DNA from 2 places in the Burkholderia sp. FW306-1C-G01B genome. Region 1 is predicted to be linked to the other one. Evidence: predicted binding sites of a transcription regulator. Region 1 holds the regulator's gene; the other holds the start of a gene.

Evidence for each region. Region 1 encodes FliA, which starts transcription of late flagellar genes. Its sites were predicted from a motif close to CTAAAGTTTNNNNNNNNNNNGCCGNTA; they were not measured.
Region 2: the regulator FliA is predicted to act here: its motif matches at 4,123-4,149, upstream of AC3WLY_RS29425 (flagellin).

Annotation. Positions count from the first base shown of each region.
Region 1 covers NZ_JBYSWZ010000026.1:8,972-16,469, reverse strand. Annotated here, with positions in the region: gene ahcY (adenosylhomocysteinase) at 1-915, opposite strand, end outside; S-adenosyl-L-homocysteine riboswitch at 948-1,075, opposite strand; gene AC3WLY_RS34255 (RNA polymerase sigma factor FliA) at 1,152-1,886, opposite strand; gene AC3WLY_RS34250 (MinD/ParA family ATP-binding protein) at 1,909-2,727, opposite strand; gene flhF (flagellar biosynthesis GTPase FlhF) at 2,720-4,516, opposite strand; gene flhA (flagellar biosynthesis protein FlhA) at 4,513-6,612, opposite strand; gene flhB (flagellar biosynthesis protein FlhB) at 6,695-7,498, opposite strand, start outside.
Region 2 covers NZ_JBYSWZ010000018.1:10,607-18,104, forward strand. Annotated here, with positions in the region: gene aqpZ (aquaporin Z) at 1-543, shown strand, start outside; gene AC3WLY_RS29405 (Cof-type HAD-IIB family hydrolase) at 675-1,499, opposite strand; gene AC3WLY_RS29410 (glucosamine kinase nucleotide-binding domain-containing protein) at 1,637-2,518, opposite strand; gene AC3WLY_RS29415 (DNA-3-methyladenine glycosylase I) at 2,661-3,263, shown strand; gene rpsU (30S ribosomal protein S21) at 3,510-3,722, opposite strand; gene AC3WLY_RS29425 (flagellin) at 4,242-5,396, shown strand; gene fliD (flagellar filament capping protein FliD) at 5,529-7,037, shown strand; gene fliT (flagellar protein FliT) at 7,063-7,362, shown strand.

The DNA.
Region 1 (7,498 bases):
TTCCATCGTCACGACGCGGTAGCCTTCCATCGCCGCCTGCAGCGCGCAGATCGGATCGATTTCGGTGACCCACACGGTCGCACCGAGGCCGCGCAGCGACTGCGCGCAGCCCTTGCCCACGTCGCCGTAGCCGGCAACGACCGCGACCTTGCCCGCGATCATCACGTCGGTCGCGCGCTTGATGCCGTCGACGAGCGATTCACGGCAGCCGTACAGGTTGTCGAACTTCGACTTCGTGACCGAATCGTTCACGTTGAACGCCGGGAACGGCAGGCGGCCGTCCTTTTCCATCTGGTACAGGCGGTGCACGCCGGTCGTGGTTTCTTCGGTCACGCCCTTGATGTGCGCGAGGCGCTTCGAGTACCAGGTCGCGTCGATGTCGAGGTGCTTCGCGATCGACTTGTACAGCGCGACTTCTTCCTCGTTGGTCGGCTTCGCGATCACCGAACGGTCCTTCTCGGCCTTCGCGCCGAGGATCAGCAGCAGCGTTGCGTCGCCGCCGTCGTCCAGGATCATGTTCGCGAATTCGCCGTTCGGCCATTCGAAGATACGGTGCGAGAACTCCCAGTATTCGTCGAGCGATTCGCCCTTGAACGCGAACACCGGCGTGCCGGCTTCGACAATCGCGGCCGCTGCGTGGTCCTGCGTCGAGAAGATGTTGCACGAGGCCCAGCGAACGTCCGCGCCGAGCGCCTTCAGCGTCTCGATCAGCACGCCCGTCTGGATCGTCATGTGCAGCGAACCGGCAATGCGCGCGCCCTTCAGCGGCTGCTGCGCCTTGTATTCGTCGCGGATCTGCACGAGGCCCGGCATTTCGGTCTCGGCGATGTTCAGTTCCTTGCGGCCCCAGCCGGCCAGCGCCATGTCGGCGACGACGTAATCCTTGGAAGCTTGCGAATCGATAATGGCGTTCATCACGCCCTCCTTTCTAAAAAAGTTCTAGATTGGTGACGTGAGCGCCGTTCAGGAAGCGGAGCCGGCGCGACGGTCGCGAAACGCGCGCCGCACGGCTGCTTGGTGAAGCCTTCCGAGCCTGGCGGACGCAGAGTGGTCCGTCGCAACGCTCCTCGGAAAACGGGAGGGATTGTAGCAAATCGGCGCGCAAAATGCGCAAGCGCGCGGCGTCGGCGCGCGTTGCCGTCTGGAAAGGGTCAGGACTCCGCGCCGACCCACGCCTGTTCGCGCAGCCGCGCGCGCAGGCGCGCGACGGCCTGGCTGTGCAGCTGGCACACGCGCGATTCGCTCACTTCGAGCACCGCGCCGATCTCGCGCAGATTCAGACCCCGTTCGTAGTACAGCGACATCAGCAGCTTCTCGCGTTCCGGCAGCCGCTCGATCGCCTCGACGAGCGCCTCGCGCAAATGCTCGTCGAGCAGCGACGACAGCGGATCGGCGTGATCGACGCGATAGCGGTCGAGGAACGGCTCGTCGTCGGCCGCGCGGTCGAAATCCTCGTAGTAGATGAGCTGGCTGCCGTGCAGGTCCTGCAGCATCCCCTGGTATTCGTCGAGCGGCATGTTCAGGTGCTGCGCGATCTCGGTCTCGCTCGCCGAGCGGCCGAGATGCTGCTCGACCTGGTGCACCGCGTGCTCGACCTCGCGCGACGTCTTGCGCAGGCTGCGCGGCAGCCAGTCGTTGCTGCGCAGCTCGTCGAGCATCGCGCCGCGGATGCGCTGCGTCGCGTAGGTCTCGAACTGCGCGCCCTGGTCTTCCTTGTAGCGGCCGGCCGCGTCCATCAGGCCGATCATGCCGGCCTGGATCAGGTCGTCGAGGTCGACGCTCGCCGGCATCTTCGCGACGAGCTGCAGCCCGAGGCGACGCACGAGCGGCGCATATTGCGCGAGCACGTCGGCCTGGGACATCTTTCCTTGAGCGTTGTACATCATGGCTCTCTCCTTCCGGTAGCGCTCACGCGGCGTGTGCCGCGCCCGCCTGATACGACGGCTTGCCGCCCGCGTGGACGGCGCGGTCCGCACCCGAACGCGGGCGCATCGGCCAGTACAGCAGGTCGGCGGCAATCTGCCGGTAGTCGCGCGCGGCCGCCGCCGACGGGAACGCGTCGACCACCGCATGCGTCAGCTCGCGCGCGTGTTCGACGAGCGGATCGGCGCTCACGCAGCCCGCGTCGGCAATCGACACCGTCAGGTAGCGGCTTGCGACGCCCGCGAGGTTGTCGAAGGCCGTCTTCGCATCCGCATGGCTGCCGACGTGATTGGTCAGCACGCGGAACTGCGCGAACGCGTGCGCGAAATGCAGCCGCTTCATGCACGCGTACGCCTCGGTGATCGCCTGCGCGGCGACCCGCGTGACGACCAGCACGTCGTGCGCTTCGCGTGCGAGCGCCGAGAACGAGCCGTCGGCGCCGAGCTGCGCGTCGACGAGGACGATGTCGGCCGGGCCGTCGATGAAGTCGCTCAGTTGCGTGTCGCTGTAGCCGGCGCGCGCGAGCCGCGCGGCCGCGCACAGGCCGAAGCCGGCGGCCACCCGCGTGCGCTCGCCGTCGCGCAGCCACGCGCCCGCGAGCGTCGCGCTGGCCGAATGCACGTCGGCGCGCTCGTCGACGACGAGCACATCCTTGCCGAGCGACGCGAGCGCCGCCGCCAGGTTCACGATGGTGGACGTGCAGCCGACGCCCGCCGGCCCGCCCGTCACCGCGACGATGCGCGACGCGCGCCCGGCCAGCAAGCGCCGCAGCCCTTCGGCCTGGTCGATGATTCGTTTATCCAAATCGCACCTCGTGCAGCTCGGCGGTGGAACGTGCGGTCAGTGCGGAGAGCAGCGTCGGCATGTCTTCGTCTTGCGGCACGAAGGGCGAGCCGTCGCGCGGCACACAGAACGCGCTCTTCAGCAGGAACTTGGTCGATGCGACATACAGGTTCTCCGGCACCTTCTGGCCGGTCGACACGTAATGGACCGGCAGCTTGTAGCGGATCACCGTGTCGAGCACGCCGCCGAGGTGGGTCGCCTCGTCGAGCTTCGTGAGGATGCAGCCGGCCAGGTCCGGATGCTCGCCCGCGCTGCGGTACGCCTGCACGACTTCGTTGAGCGTGTCGCCGTGGCTCGTCGCGTTGAGCAGCAGCAGGCGCTGCACCGGTGCGTTCGCGCCGTGCAGCATCGCGATCTGGTCGGACACCGCGCGGTCGCGCTGGCTCATGCCGATCGTGTCGATCAGCACGATGTGCTTGTTGCGCAGTTCGGACAGCGCGAGCGCGAGATCGCCCGCATCCTTCACCGCGTGCACCGGCACGCCGAGGATCTTGCCGAAGATGCGCAGTTGCTCGTGGCCGCCGATCCGGTAGCTGTCGGTGGTCAGCAGCGCGACCTTGCTCGCGCCGAAGCGCATCACGCAGCGCGCGGCCAGCTTCGCGGTGGTGGTGGTCTTGCCGACGCCCGTCGGCCCCATCAGCGCGAACACGCCGCCGCGCTCCATCAGCGCGTCCTCGCTGTCGAGCACCGGCAGGTTCGCCGCGAGCACCGACTGCGCCCATTCGACGGCCTGCTCGAAGGTCTGCGCGCCGTCGCCGGACGGCAGGTTGTCGACGAGCATCCGCACGAGCTGCGCGGACAGGCCGGCCGCGAACAGGTGCTTCGTCAGCGCGCCGTGCACGGCGCTGCGACGCTGGCGGTCGTGCCACATCAGGCTGTCGAACTGCTCTTCCATCATCCCGCGCAGTTCGCCGAGTTCGTGCATCACCGTGTCGTTGACGATTCGTTCGACGCGCGATTTCACCGCATCGGCCACCGCGGCGGCGGTATCGGCGGACAGGCGCGTGCGCTCGGCCGCTTTCGCGGCGTTCGCGGCGTTCGTGTCGGGCTTGCGCGGGGCAGCAGCCGGCATCCGGCGTTCGGCATCGCGCACGATGTCGCGTGCCCAGTCGGGCGACGATGCGCTCGCGGCACCCTGCGGCGCGAGTGCGCTCGCTTGCGGCGCGGCGGGCGTCGCCTGCGTGCGCGCGATCAGCGCGTCGCGCTGCTGCGTCAGGCGCTTCGCGTGCTCGACGAGCCACGGCGCGGGTTCGGAAGCGGCGGCCGGCCATCCGGCGGCCGGCGTACCGGGGGCCGGCCATCCGGGGGCCGGTGCGGCGGTCGACGGCGCAGCCGCAGCCGCTGCGTCCGCGTCGAGCGTCGAAGGTTGCGCCGCCGTCTCGTCCGCGTCGTCCGTTTCGTTCGCTTCGGCACTTGCGCCGAACACCGACGAAAACACGTCCGGCAGCCCGCCATCGCCCGCCGCATACGGATTGACGCTCGGGCGCGCGAACGCGGCGCCCGGGCGCGACACGATGCCCGGCACCGCGGCGGCCGGCACGGATTCCGGCACGCGCGGCGCGGCGATCCGCGGCCGTGCGGCGGCCGGCGGCGTCACCGCGGCCAGGTCCGAATCGGCCAGTGCAACGATTTCGACGCTGCCGTCATCGAGCGTGCGGTTCGACAGCACGACCGCGTCGGCGCCGAGCGCCTCGCGCACGAGACGAAGCGCGTCGCGGCTCGTTGCGCCGGTGAATTTGCGAATGTTCAAGCGGAACCCCCGATGACGTTAACGACTTTGATCGTGCGTGTGTCCGGCACTTCGGCATACGACAGCACTTTCAATTGCGGCAGGCTGCGGCGCAGGAAACGCGCGAGCATCGCGCGCAGCGCGTGCTGCACCAGCAGCACGGGCGGCAGCCCGAGATTCTGTTGACGCAGCATCGCTTGCTGCGTGCCGGTCAGAAGGTTGTGCGCGAGGCCGGGTTCGAGGCCCGGATTCGCGCCGGTGGCGAGCGCCTGCGACAGCACGCGCTCGAGATTCGAGTCGAGGCCCATCACCTGCATCTCGCCCGCGCCCGGATACCACTGCTGCGTGATCGCGCGGCCGAGCGCGAGCCGCACCGCGGCGGTGATCTCGAACGCGTCGCCGCGGCCCGCATGTTCGGACACGGCCTCGAGGATCGTGCGCATGTCGCGGATCGGCACGCCTTCCTCGAGCAGGTTCTGCAGCACCTTCTGCAGCGTCGTCAGCGAGATCGTCTTCGGCACGAGGTCCTCGACGAGCGACGGCGCGTCCTTGCCGGTGCGCTCGACGAGCGCCTGCACTTCCTGGCGGCCGAGCAGCTCCGCCGCGTGCTGGACGACGAGATGGTTCAGGTGCGTCGCGACGACCGTGCTCGCGTCGACCACCGTGTAGCCGTACACCTGCGCCTGTTCGCGCAGCGCGACGTCGATCCACACGGCCGGCAGCCCGAACGCGGGATCCTGCGTCAGGGCGCCCGGCAGCGCAGCCGTCACCTGGCCGGGGTTGATCGCGAGCCACTGGCCCGGGAACACTTCGCCGACGCCGATCTCGACGCCCTTCAGCGCGATCCGGTATGCGTTCGGCCGCAGTTCGAGGTTGTCGCGGATATGGATCACCGGCGGCAGGAAGCCGATTTCCTGCGCGAATTTCTTGCGGATGCTCTTGATGCGCTTGAGCAGCTCGCCGTCGCTGTTCTTGTCGACGAGCGGGATCAGCCGGTAGCCGACCTCGAGGCCGAGCGGGTCGATCAGCTGCACGTCGTCCCAGGTCGCCTCGTGGCTGTCGGACGGCAGCGCGGCGGGCGGCGCGATGTCGGTCACGTCGCCGGCCGCCTTGCGGGCCGCCGCGCGCTTCGTCTGCGTGCGGGCCAGCCAGATCGCGCCGCCGCCGAGCGCGAGGAACGCGAAGTGCGGCATCCCCGGGATCAGCCCCATGATCACGATGATCACGCCGGTGATCGTCAGCACGCGCGGGTTGGTGAACAGTTGCCCGGTGATCTGCGTGCCGATGTCCTCGTCGGTCGCGACGCGCGACACGATCACGCCGGCCGCGGTCGAGATCACGAGCGACGGGATCTGCGCGACGAGGCCGTCACCGATCGTCAGCAGCGTGTAGTTCGTGCCGGCCGCCGCGAAGCTCATGTCGTGCTGGACCATCCCGACGATCAGCCCGCCGATCACGTTGATCGCCATGATGATCAGGCCCGCGATCGCGTCGCCGCGCACGAACTTCGACGCGCCGTCCATCGACCCGTAGAACTCGGCTTCCTGCGACACGGCCAGGCGGCGCTTGCGCGCCTGTTCCTCGTTAATGAGGCCGGCGTTCAGGTCGGCGTCGATCGCCATCTGCTTGCCGGGCATCGCGTCGAGCGTGAAGCGCGCGGACACTTCGGCGATCCGCCCCGCGCCTTTCGTGATCACCATGAAGTTGATGATCATCAGGATCACGAACACGACGATGCCGACCGCGAAGTTGCCGCCGACGAGGAAGTGGCCGAACGCCTCGATCACCTGCCCGGCCGCGTCGGGGCCCGTGTGGCCCTCGAGCAGCACGACGCGCGTCGACGCGACGTTCAGCGACAGGCGCAACAGCGTCGAGAACAGCAGCACGCTCGGGAACGCCGCGAAGTCGAGCGGCTTCATCGTGTACATGCTGACGAGCAGCACCATCACCGACAGCGCGATGTTGAACGTGAACAGCAGATCCAGCAGCATCGGCGGCAGCGGCAGGATCATCATCCCCAGGATCATGCAGATGAGGATCGGGCCCGCGAGCGCGCGCAGGTTGGTGCCCGCGAACGGGTTCGTGCGCTTCGCGAACAGGCCGGTCGGGGTGCTCATGCTGCCTCCCGCCGGGCCGCCCCAAGGGAGGCAGTCGCCCCCTTGGGGGGCAGCGAACGAATGTGAGCGTGGGGGCTAATCATCACGAGGCTCCTTGCGCGCCTTGCGTGCCGAGCGTGTCCTCGGCTTCCTCGCGCTCATCGTCGGCGGGCACCGACGTGCCCTTGTCGAGTTCGGCCGGCACGTCGAGATCGACCGGCACCGCGGGGAACGCGCCGCCTTCCGAACGGAAGCGCTTGAGCTGGTAGACCCACGCGAGCACTTCGGCGACGGCCGAGTACAGCGAGCCGGGAATCTCGCGTTCGATTTCGACGTTGTGATACAGCGCACGCGCGAGCGGCGGCGCCTCGAGCAGCGGCACGTTGTGCTCGGCCGCGAGTTCGCGGATGCGCGCGGCGACGAGGTTCACGCCCTTCGCGACGACCTTCGGCGCGCGCATCTCGCCGTCCGTGTATTGCAGCGCGACAGCGAAGTGCGTCGGGTTCGTGACGACCACGTCGGCCTTCGGCACGGCCGCCATCATCCGGCGGCGCGCGATCGCGCGCTGCTGCTGGCGGATCCGCCCCTTCACGTGCGGATCGCCTTCGTTCTCGCGATGCTCGCGCTTCACTTCTTCCTTCGTCATGCGCAACTTCTTGTTGTACTGCCAGATTTGGTAAGGCACATCGAGCGCGGCGACCACCAGCATCCCGGCGACCGTCGTGCCGCAGCACACGGCGACGAGATGCAGCGCGTCGGGCAGCGCCGCGCCGAGCGGCTGCGTCGCGAGGCCGAGCAGTTCGTCCTTGCTGCGCCAGATCGCGATGCCGCCGATCCCGCCGACGACCAGCGTCTTCGCGAGCGACATCCCGAGCTGGATCGGCCCCTGGATCGAGAAGATCCGGCC
Region 2 (7,498 bases), on a different contig from region 1:
GTGAGCGTCGGCCTGACGGTCGCCGGGCGTTTCCCGGCACGCGATCTCGCGCCGTACATCGTCGCGCAGGTTGTCGGCGCAACGCTCGGCGCGTTCGTGCTGTACCTGATCGCGACCGGCAAGCCGGGCTTCGACGTCGTCGGCAGCGGTTTTGCGACGAACGGCTTCGGCGAGCGCTCGCCCGGCCACTACTCGCTGGCGGCATCGTTCATCTGCGAAGTCGTGATGACGGGTTTCTTCCTGTTCGTGATCCTCGGCGCCACCGACAAGCGCGGCGTGCCGGCCGGCTTCGCGCCGATCGCGATCGGCCTGTGCCTGACGCTGATTCACCTGATCTCGATTCCGGTCACCAACACGTCGGTGAACCCGGCGCGCTCGACCGGCCCGGCGCTGTTCGTCGGCGGCGACGCGATCGGCCAGCTCTGGCTGTTCTGGGTGGCACCGCTGATCGGCGCGGTACTCGCCGGGATCATCTACCCGCTGGTCGCAGGGCGCGACGACGCCGTCGACCTGCTGCCGGCATCGGCTCGCACAAGCGAATAAAACACTACGGGGTTACGCGAGCAGAGCAGCGAGCCTCACGCTGTCGAAGAACATCGAGGCAGGCAATTTCGACGGGCGCCCTTGGCGCCCGTTTTTCATTGCCGCTCGGGAAGCACGCTCGGGGCGTTCGCTCAGGAAGCGGCGACGTTGTCCTCGAGCGAGAACAGCGTGCGCAGGTGGCGGGCGACGCCCGCATCGAAGTTGTTGCCGATTCGCGGGATGTGCGGCAGCCGCGCGACCAGGTCGGGATTTGCGTTGTTCATCATGAACGCGTGGCCGGCGGTTTCGAGCAGGTCGATGTCGTTCATGTTGTCGCCGAACGCGACGCAGTGGCCGGTATCGACGCCGAGCCGCGCGAGCACCGTGCGCAGCGCGCGACCCTTCGACACGTTCGCGGTCATCACTTCCAGACAGTCGGGCAGCGAGTACGTGACGTACAGCGCATCGCCGAACCGCACGCGCATCTGCTCGGCGACGATCGCCAGATCGGCCGGTTCGCCGATATACAGCACCTTCGCGATATCCGCGCCGTCGTGCGCGGGCATGTCGATCACGTCGTACCGGAAGCCCGAATCCTGGTGGAATTCGAGCAGGTGCGGCGCATCGCGGTCGATCAGCCAGCCTTGGTCGGTGAACAGGTTGACGATCACGCGGCCATGCGTGCCGACGACGTCCGGCTGCACGAGGCCGCGGACGATCGCGGGATCGATGTCCTGCGCGTGGATCGTCGTGTCGTCCGGCGCATGCACGCGCGCGCCGTTCGACGTGATCAGGTACGGCCGGATGCCGAGCACGTCGCGAATGCCCGCGACGTCAGCGTAATGGCGCCCCGTGGCGATCACGAACTGCAGGCCGTCGCGCTCGAGCCGGCGGACGGTATCGATCGTGTACGGATCGAGCTGGTGGTCGCTGTTCAGCAGGGTACCGTCGAGATCGGTGGCGATGACTTTGTACATGGGACGGAAGAATGGCGCTCAGGGCTCTGCGGAACGGCCATTCTAACGTCGCGCCCGGCTGCGCGCCGGACGGTTCCCGGTCAGGCGCCGCCTTCGGCGCCGCTGCGGAGCGCTGTCAACCCGCCGTCAACCCGCCTTCAACCGCCTTCCGCAGCCCGCAGCGCCTGCAGCGCGAGCTGCAGCGCGCCATGCGCCGAATCGTCGAGCGGCGCGCGCAGCCGCGCGGCGTGGCGCGCCGGCACGGCCGGCGCGAGCGCGTCCGCGAGCCCACCGCACAACGCGACCGGCAGCGCCTGCTGCGGATCGAGCGCATCGATCATCTTGCCGATCTCTTCGCCGGCCTGCGCGATCAGCGCGCCCGCGACCGGGTGCGAGCGGTGCGCGAACACGATCGGCGCGAGCCGCGCATAGATCGTCTGGTTCGCATCGCACGACCACTGGACGAGCGCGTCGCGATCCTGCGCGCCCGTTTCCGCGAGCAGCGCGTCGGCGAACGCGTCGCGCGGCACGCGGCCGTCGAGCGCCTGTTGCGCATATGCGAGCGCACGCACGCCGAGCCACGCGCCGCTCGCCTCGTCGCCGGACGGAAAGCCGAAGCCGCCCGCGATCCGGCACGCGCCGCCCGCATCGAGCGCCGCCGCGATACTGCCGGTGCCCAGCGCGACGATGAGCCCCGGCGCGCCGCCGTGCGCGCCGACGACGGTCGTATACGCGTCGCTCTCGATCGCGAGCGCGCCGAGCGGCGCCTGCGCGCGGAACGCGGCGAGCCACGCCGCGTTGTTGACGCCTGCGAGCCCGCAGCCGAGCGCGCACTGCGACCACTCGAACGCGAAACCGGCGCGCGTGAACGCATCCGCGCAGGCCGCGCCGATCGACGCCCACGCGCGCTCGATGCCGAGACCGAGCCCCGACGGGCCGCCGCGCCCCTGCGCGAGCTCGCGCCCGTGCCGGTCGGCCAGCACCGCGCGCGTACCCGTGCCGCCGCCGTCGATGCCGATCGCAAAAAGTAATGCCGCCATGCTTCCATCCCGCTGATTCGAACAGGCGCCAAGCTTAACCGGATCGGCGCCGCGCGCCCATCTGCCGTTCGGCCGGCTATCCCGCGAAAAGGGCTTCCGCTATGCTGGCGCGATCGAACCGACACTGAAAACGAGGCAGACGATGTCGCAGCGGTGCAACTGGGTGAAGACGGAAGCGGATGCTCACTATCACGATACCGAGTGGGGCGTGCCGTCGCACGACGATCGCCACTTGTTCGAAATGCTGATCCTGGAAGGCGCACAGGCCGGGCTGTCGTGGTCGACGATCCTGAACAAGCGCGCGGGCTATCGCGAAGCGTTCGCCGATTTCGACGTCGACGCCGTCGCGCGCTTCACGCCGAAGCACATCGAGAAACTGCTGGAGAACCCCGGCATCGTGCGCAACCGCGCGAAGGTGCAATCTGCGGTGACCAACGCGCGCGCCGTGCAGCGCATCCGCGACGAGCACGGGTCGCTCGCCGCGTTCCTGTGGTCGTTCGTCGGCAACACGCCGGTCCAGAACGCATGGGAGTCGTATCGCGACGCGCCCGCGTCGACCGAGCAATCCGACGCGCTCAGCAATGCGCTGAAGGCGTACGGCTGCAAGTTCGTCGGTTCGACGATCTGCTATGCGCTGATGCAGGCGACCGGCATGGTCAACGATCACGAGACCGGCTGCCCGTGCCACGCGCAATGCGCGGCGCTCGGCGGCAAGCAGCCGGCACGCCGGCGCAAGGCGGGCTGACCAGCGCCAACCATCACCCGGAGCCGGCAACGGCTCTGCCCCCTCCAATCACCGCGCGGCGCGTGACGACGCCGGCACGACCGACCGCGAGCGACAGATAGATCACCAGCACGCGCGGGTCGGCGGCCTCGACGTCACGGCATCGGGACTTTCCCGGCCTCCAAAAGCAAAACGGCGGAGCGGCCTCTTTCGAGACACACTCCGCCGTTTTCGCGGCGAACCGTAGCGGCGAGCCGTAAGACGCTCTTAGTGGAGCTTCTTCGGCAGCATCTGGCTGCGCAGGCGCTTGTGCAGGCGCTTGACGGCTGCTGCCTTCTTGCGCTTGCGGACTGCGGTCGGCTTTTCGTAAGACTGGCGTTCGCGCAGCTCAGCGATCAGGCCATTTTTTTCGATAGCGCGACGAAAGCGGCGAATCGCCACTTCGAACGGCTCGTTTTCTTTCAGAAGAATCGTCGTCATGTCGTTCCTAAATTGCTTAAACGGTCAAAAACGTAGCGGCCAAGCGCCACGCACCGGCCATCCGAGCGTCCCCACAACAGGCGAAACGAGCGGAAATACGGCCTCGGAGGCCGGAAAAGAGAGGCGGAAAGCACCGCGAGTACGCTTCACAACCGCGTGCAGCGCCGCGTTTGACTGCCAGCAGACATGCCGAAACCGGCAAAGGCGTGACAGAAATCTCAATTCAGCCCGCCATCATATCAGGGAATCACAGACAAAACCATCCTTTTGTCGATTCCGTGTTCACAGCCTTGCAACTCCGTCGGCAGGCCGGCCTCAGCCCCCGTTAGTCGGGCATCTGGCCCGCCCCGTCCGAAATGACAAAGAACGATAAAAAATCGGGACGAATCTCAACAGACCCCTCAAGTTTTGTTTTGGTACGCCGAAATCCTGCTCTGAGGCGGCCAGCAATGAACGAGTGCTTCCGCCGACGCCAAAAACGGCTTTCCAGGGCTTTCGGCTTAAACAGGAGATTTTTCCATGCTCGGAATCAATAGCAACATCAACTCGCTGGTTGCTCAGCAGAACCTCAACGGCTCGCAAGGCGCACTGTCGCAAGCCATCACGCGTCTGTCGTCGGGCAAGCGCATCAACAGCGCAGCCGACGACGCAGCCGGCCTCGCGATTTCGACGCGGATGCAAACGCAGATCAACGGCCTGAACCAGGGCGTGTCGAACGCGAACGACGGCGTGTCGATGATCCAAACGGCATCGAGCGCACTGTCGTCGCTGACGAACAGCCTGCAGCGTATCCGCCAACTGGCCGTCCAGGCGTCGACGGGCACGATGTCCACGACCGACCAGGCAGCACTGCAGCAGGAAGTTGCGCAGCAGGTCCAGGAAGTGAACCGTATCTCGTCGCAAACGACGTACAACGGCACGAACATTCTCGACGGCTCGGCAGGCATCGTGTCGTTCCAGGTCGGCGCGAACGTCGGCCAGACGATTTCGCTGGACCTGAGCCAAAGCATGTCGGCTGCGAAGATCGGCGGCGGCCTGGTGCAGAAGGGCCAGACGGTCGGCACGGTGACGGGCCTGAACCTCGACGCAGCCGGCGCTTATACGTCGGCCTCCGCGACGATCTCCGCGATCAACGTGATTTCCGACGGCAAGGGCGGCTATTCGTTCACCGACCAGAACGGCCAAGGCATCACGGCAACGGTCGCACAGGCAGTGTTCGGCGCCAACGCAACGTCCGGTACGGGCACGCAGGTCGGCGCACTGGCGCTGCAAGCGGGCGCAACCGGCGCAGGCACGACGCCCGCGCAGCTCACGGCAATCAACAACTCGATCGCCCAGATCAATGCGGTCAACAATCCGAAGACCGTGTCGGGCCTCGACATCAGCACGGTCAGCGGTGCGAACGTCGCGATGGTGTCGATCGACAACGCGCTGCAGACGGTGAACAACGTGCAGGCGGCACTCGGCGCGGCACAAAACCGTTTCACGGCAATCGCAACGGCGCAGCAGGCAGAATCGACCGACCTGTCGTCGGCACAGTCGCAGATCACCGACGCGAACTTCGCGCAGGAAACCGCGAACATGTCGAAAAACCAGGTGCTGCAGCAAGCAGGCATCTCGGTGCTCGCACAGGCGAACTCGCTGCCGCAGCAGGTCCTGAAGCTCCTGCAGTAATCGCGTAGCAACCGACGGCCGGGCCCCGCGTAACGCGCGGCCCGGCCGCAAGCGCTTGGCGCGCGGGGCTTCGCCCCGCGGCCAGGTCTTCACCCAGCATTTCACGGATCATCCGCCGCACGGAGCAACACGATGTCGACGATCAATTCCGCCGTCAATTCCGCCACCAACTCGGCCAACAGCCAGCTGCAGCAGGCCGCGCAATCGATCATCAGCGGTTCGACCGGCAACTCGTCGATGGACGTCAACTCGCTCGTGACGGCGCTCGTCAATGCGAAGACCGCCGGTCAAAGCGCCGCGCTCACCGCGAAGCAGGCCAGCGACAACACCCAGATTTCCGCGTACGGCGCCCTTTCGGCCGCGCTGAGCGCGCTGCAGACCAGCCTCACGACGCTGTCGAACGGCTCGCTGCAGAACACCTTCACCGCGACCGCGAGCGGCACCGGCCTCACCGCGACCGCCGGCGCCGGCTCCGTCGCCGGCAGCTATTCGGTCGGCGTCACGCAGATCGCGACGTCGCAGTCGCTGTCGTCGGCCGCGTTCGGTTCGTCGACGGCGCTCGGCACCGGCACGATGACGCTGTCGCTCGGCAGCCAGTCGTTCACGGTCAACGTAAGCAGCACGAACAACACGCTGTCCGGCATCGCCGCCGCGATCAACACTGCAACCGGCAACCCGGGCATCGTCGCATCGGTCGTCAACGGCAGCGACGGCGCGCACCTCGTGCTCAGCTCGACGCCGACCGGCGCGGCGAACACGATCAGCGTCGCGCTCAGCAACGTGTCCGGCGACAACGGCCTGTCCAGCCTCGGCGTCACGTCGACGGCCAGTACGACGGGCGGCCAGTCGACGTTCACGTCCGCGAACGGCAGCGCCGCATGGAAGCAGAGCACGGCCGCGCAGGACGCCGCGTTCACGATCAACGGCATCGCCGGCACGAGCGCGAGCAACACCGTGACGAGCGCGATCACCGGCGTCACGCTGAACCTGACCACGGCCGCCGTCAACGCGAACCAGACCCAGACGCTGACGGTCGCCACCGACACGAAAACCCAGGCCGCCGCGGTCAACAACTTCGTGACGCTCTACAACACGCTCGTCACGACGATGGGCTCGCTGTCGAGCTTCACGTCAGGCGCGTCGTCGCAAGGCCCGCTGCTCGGCGATTCGACGCTGAACACGATCAAGAACTCGCTCGCGTCGATCGTCGCGAGCGGCGTGAACAACAACGGCTCGACGATCAACCTCGCGTCGATCGGCGTCACGCTGCAGGCCGACGGCACGCTGAAGACCGACAGCAATACGCTCAACACCGCGCTGCAGACCAACCCGTCGGGCGTTGCGTCGCTGTTCAATTCGACGAACGGAATCGGCGAGCAGCTGACGACGAACATCACGAACTACACGAAGACGAACGGGCTGATCGCCGCGCGCACGACGGCGCTCAGCAACGACCTGAAGAGCGTCACGACGCAGCAGACGAACCTGTCGAACTACGCGGCACAGCTGACCAGCCAGTACCAGGCGCAGTTCACCGCGCTCAACAAGCTGATGTCGACGATGAACAGCAACTCGCAGTACCTGACGCAGCTGTTCGGCGGCGCAAACAGCGCCGGCGCGATGTCGAACAACAAGGGCTGACCGCCGGCCGGACAGGAGAGCCACGATGGAACAGACCGAACTGATCGCGCAGCTCGACGCGCTCACCGATGCGATCGAACATGCGGCGTCGATGGCCGACTGGATCGAGGCGACACGCCTCGTCGACGCGCGCGAGCCGCTCGTCGCGTTGCTCGCGTCCGACCAGCCGCCGGCCGGCATCGCCGCGATCCGCCGCATGCAGGCCAGCAACGAGCGCATCTTCGCCGACGCGCAACGCGCGCAGCAGGAGCTGACCGACGAATACCAGGCGGCGATGGGCCGCGTGCAAGCCGTCGGCCAGTACCAGAACGTCGCGAGCCGCTAACGCACCGCAAACGCCGCGCCGACCCGCGCGCGCCAACCCGACAACAAGAACTACGCGCTGATGTGAGGGCGTGCTCGTTCGCCTCCGCCCGCCTCGTGCGGGCGTTTTTTTTGGGGGGGGGGGCCGCCGGCCCGCG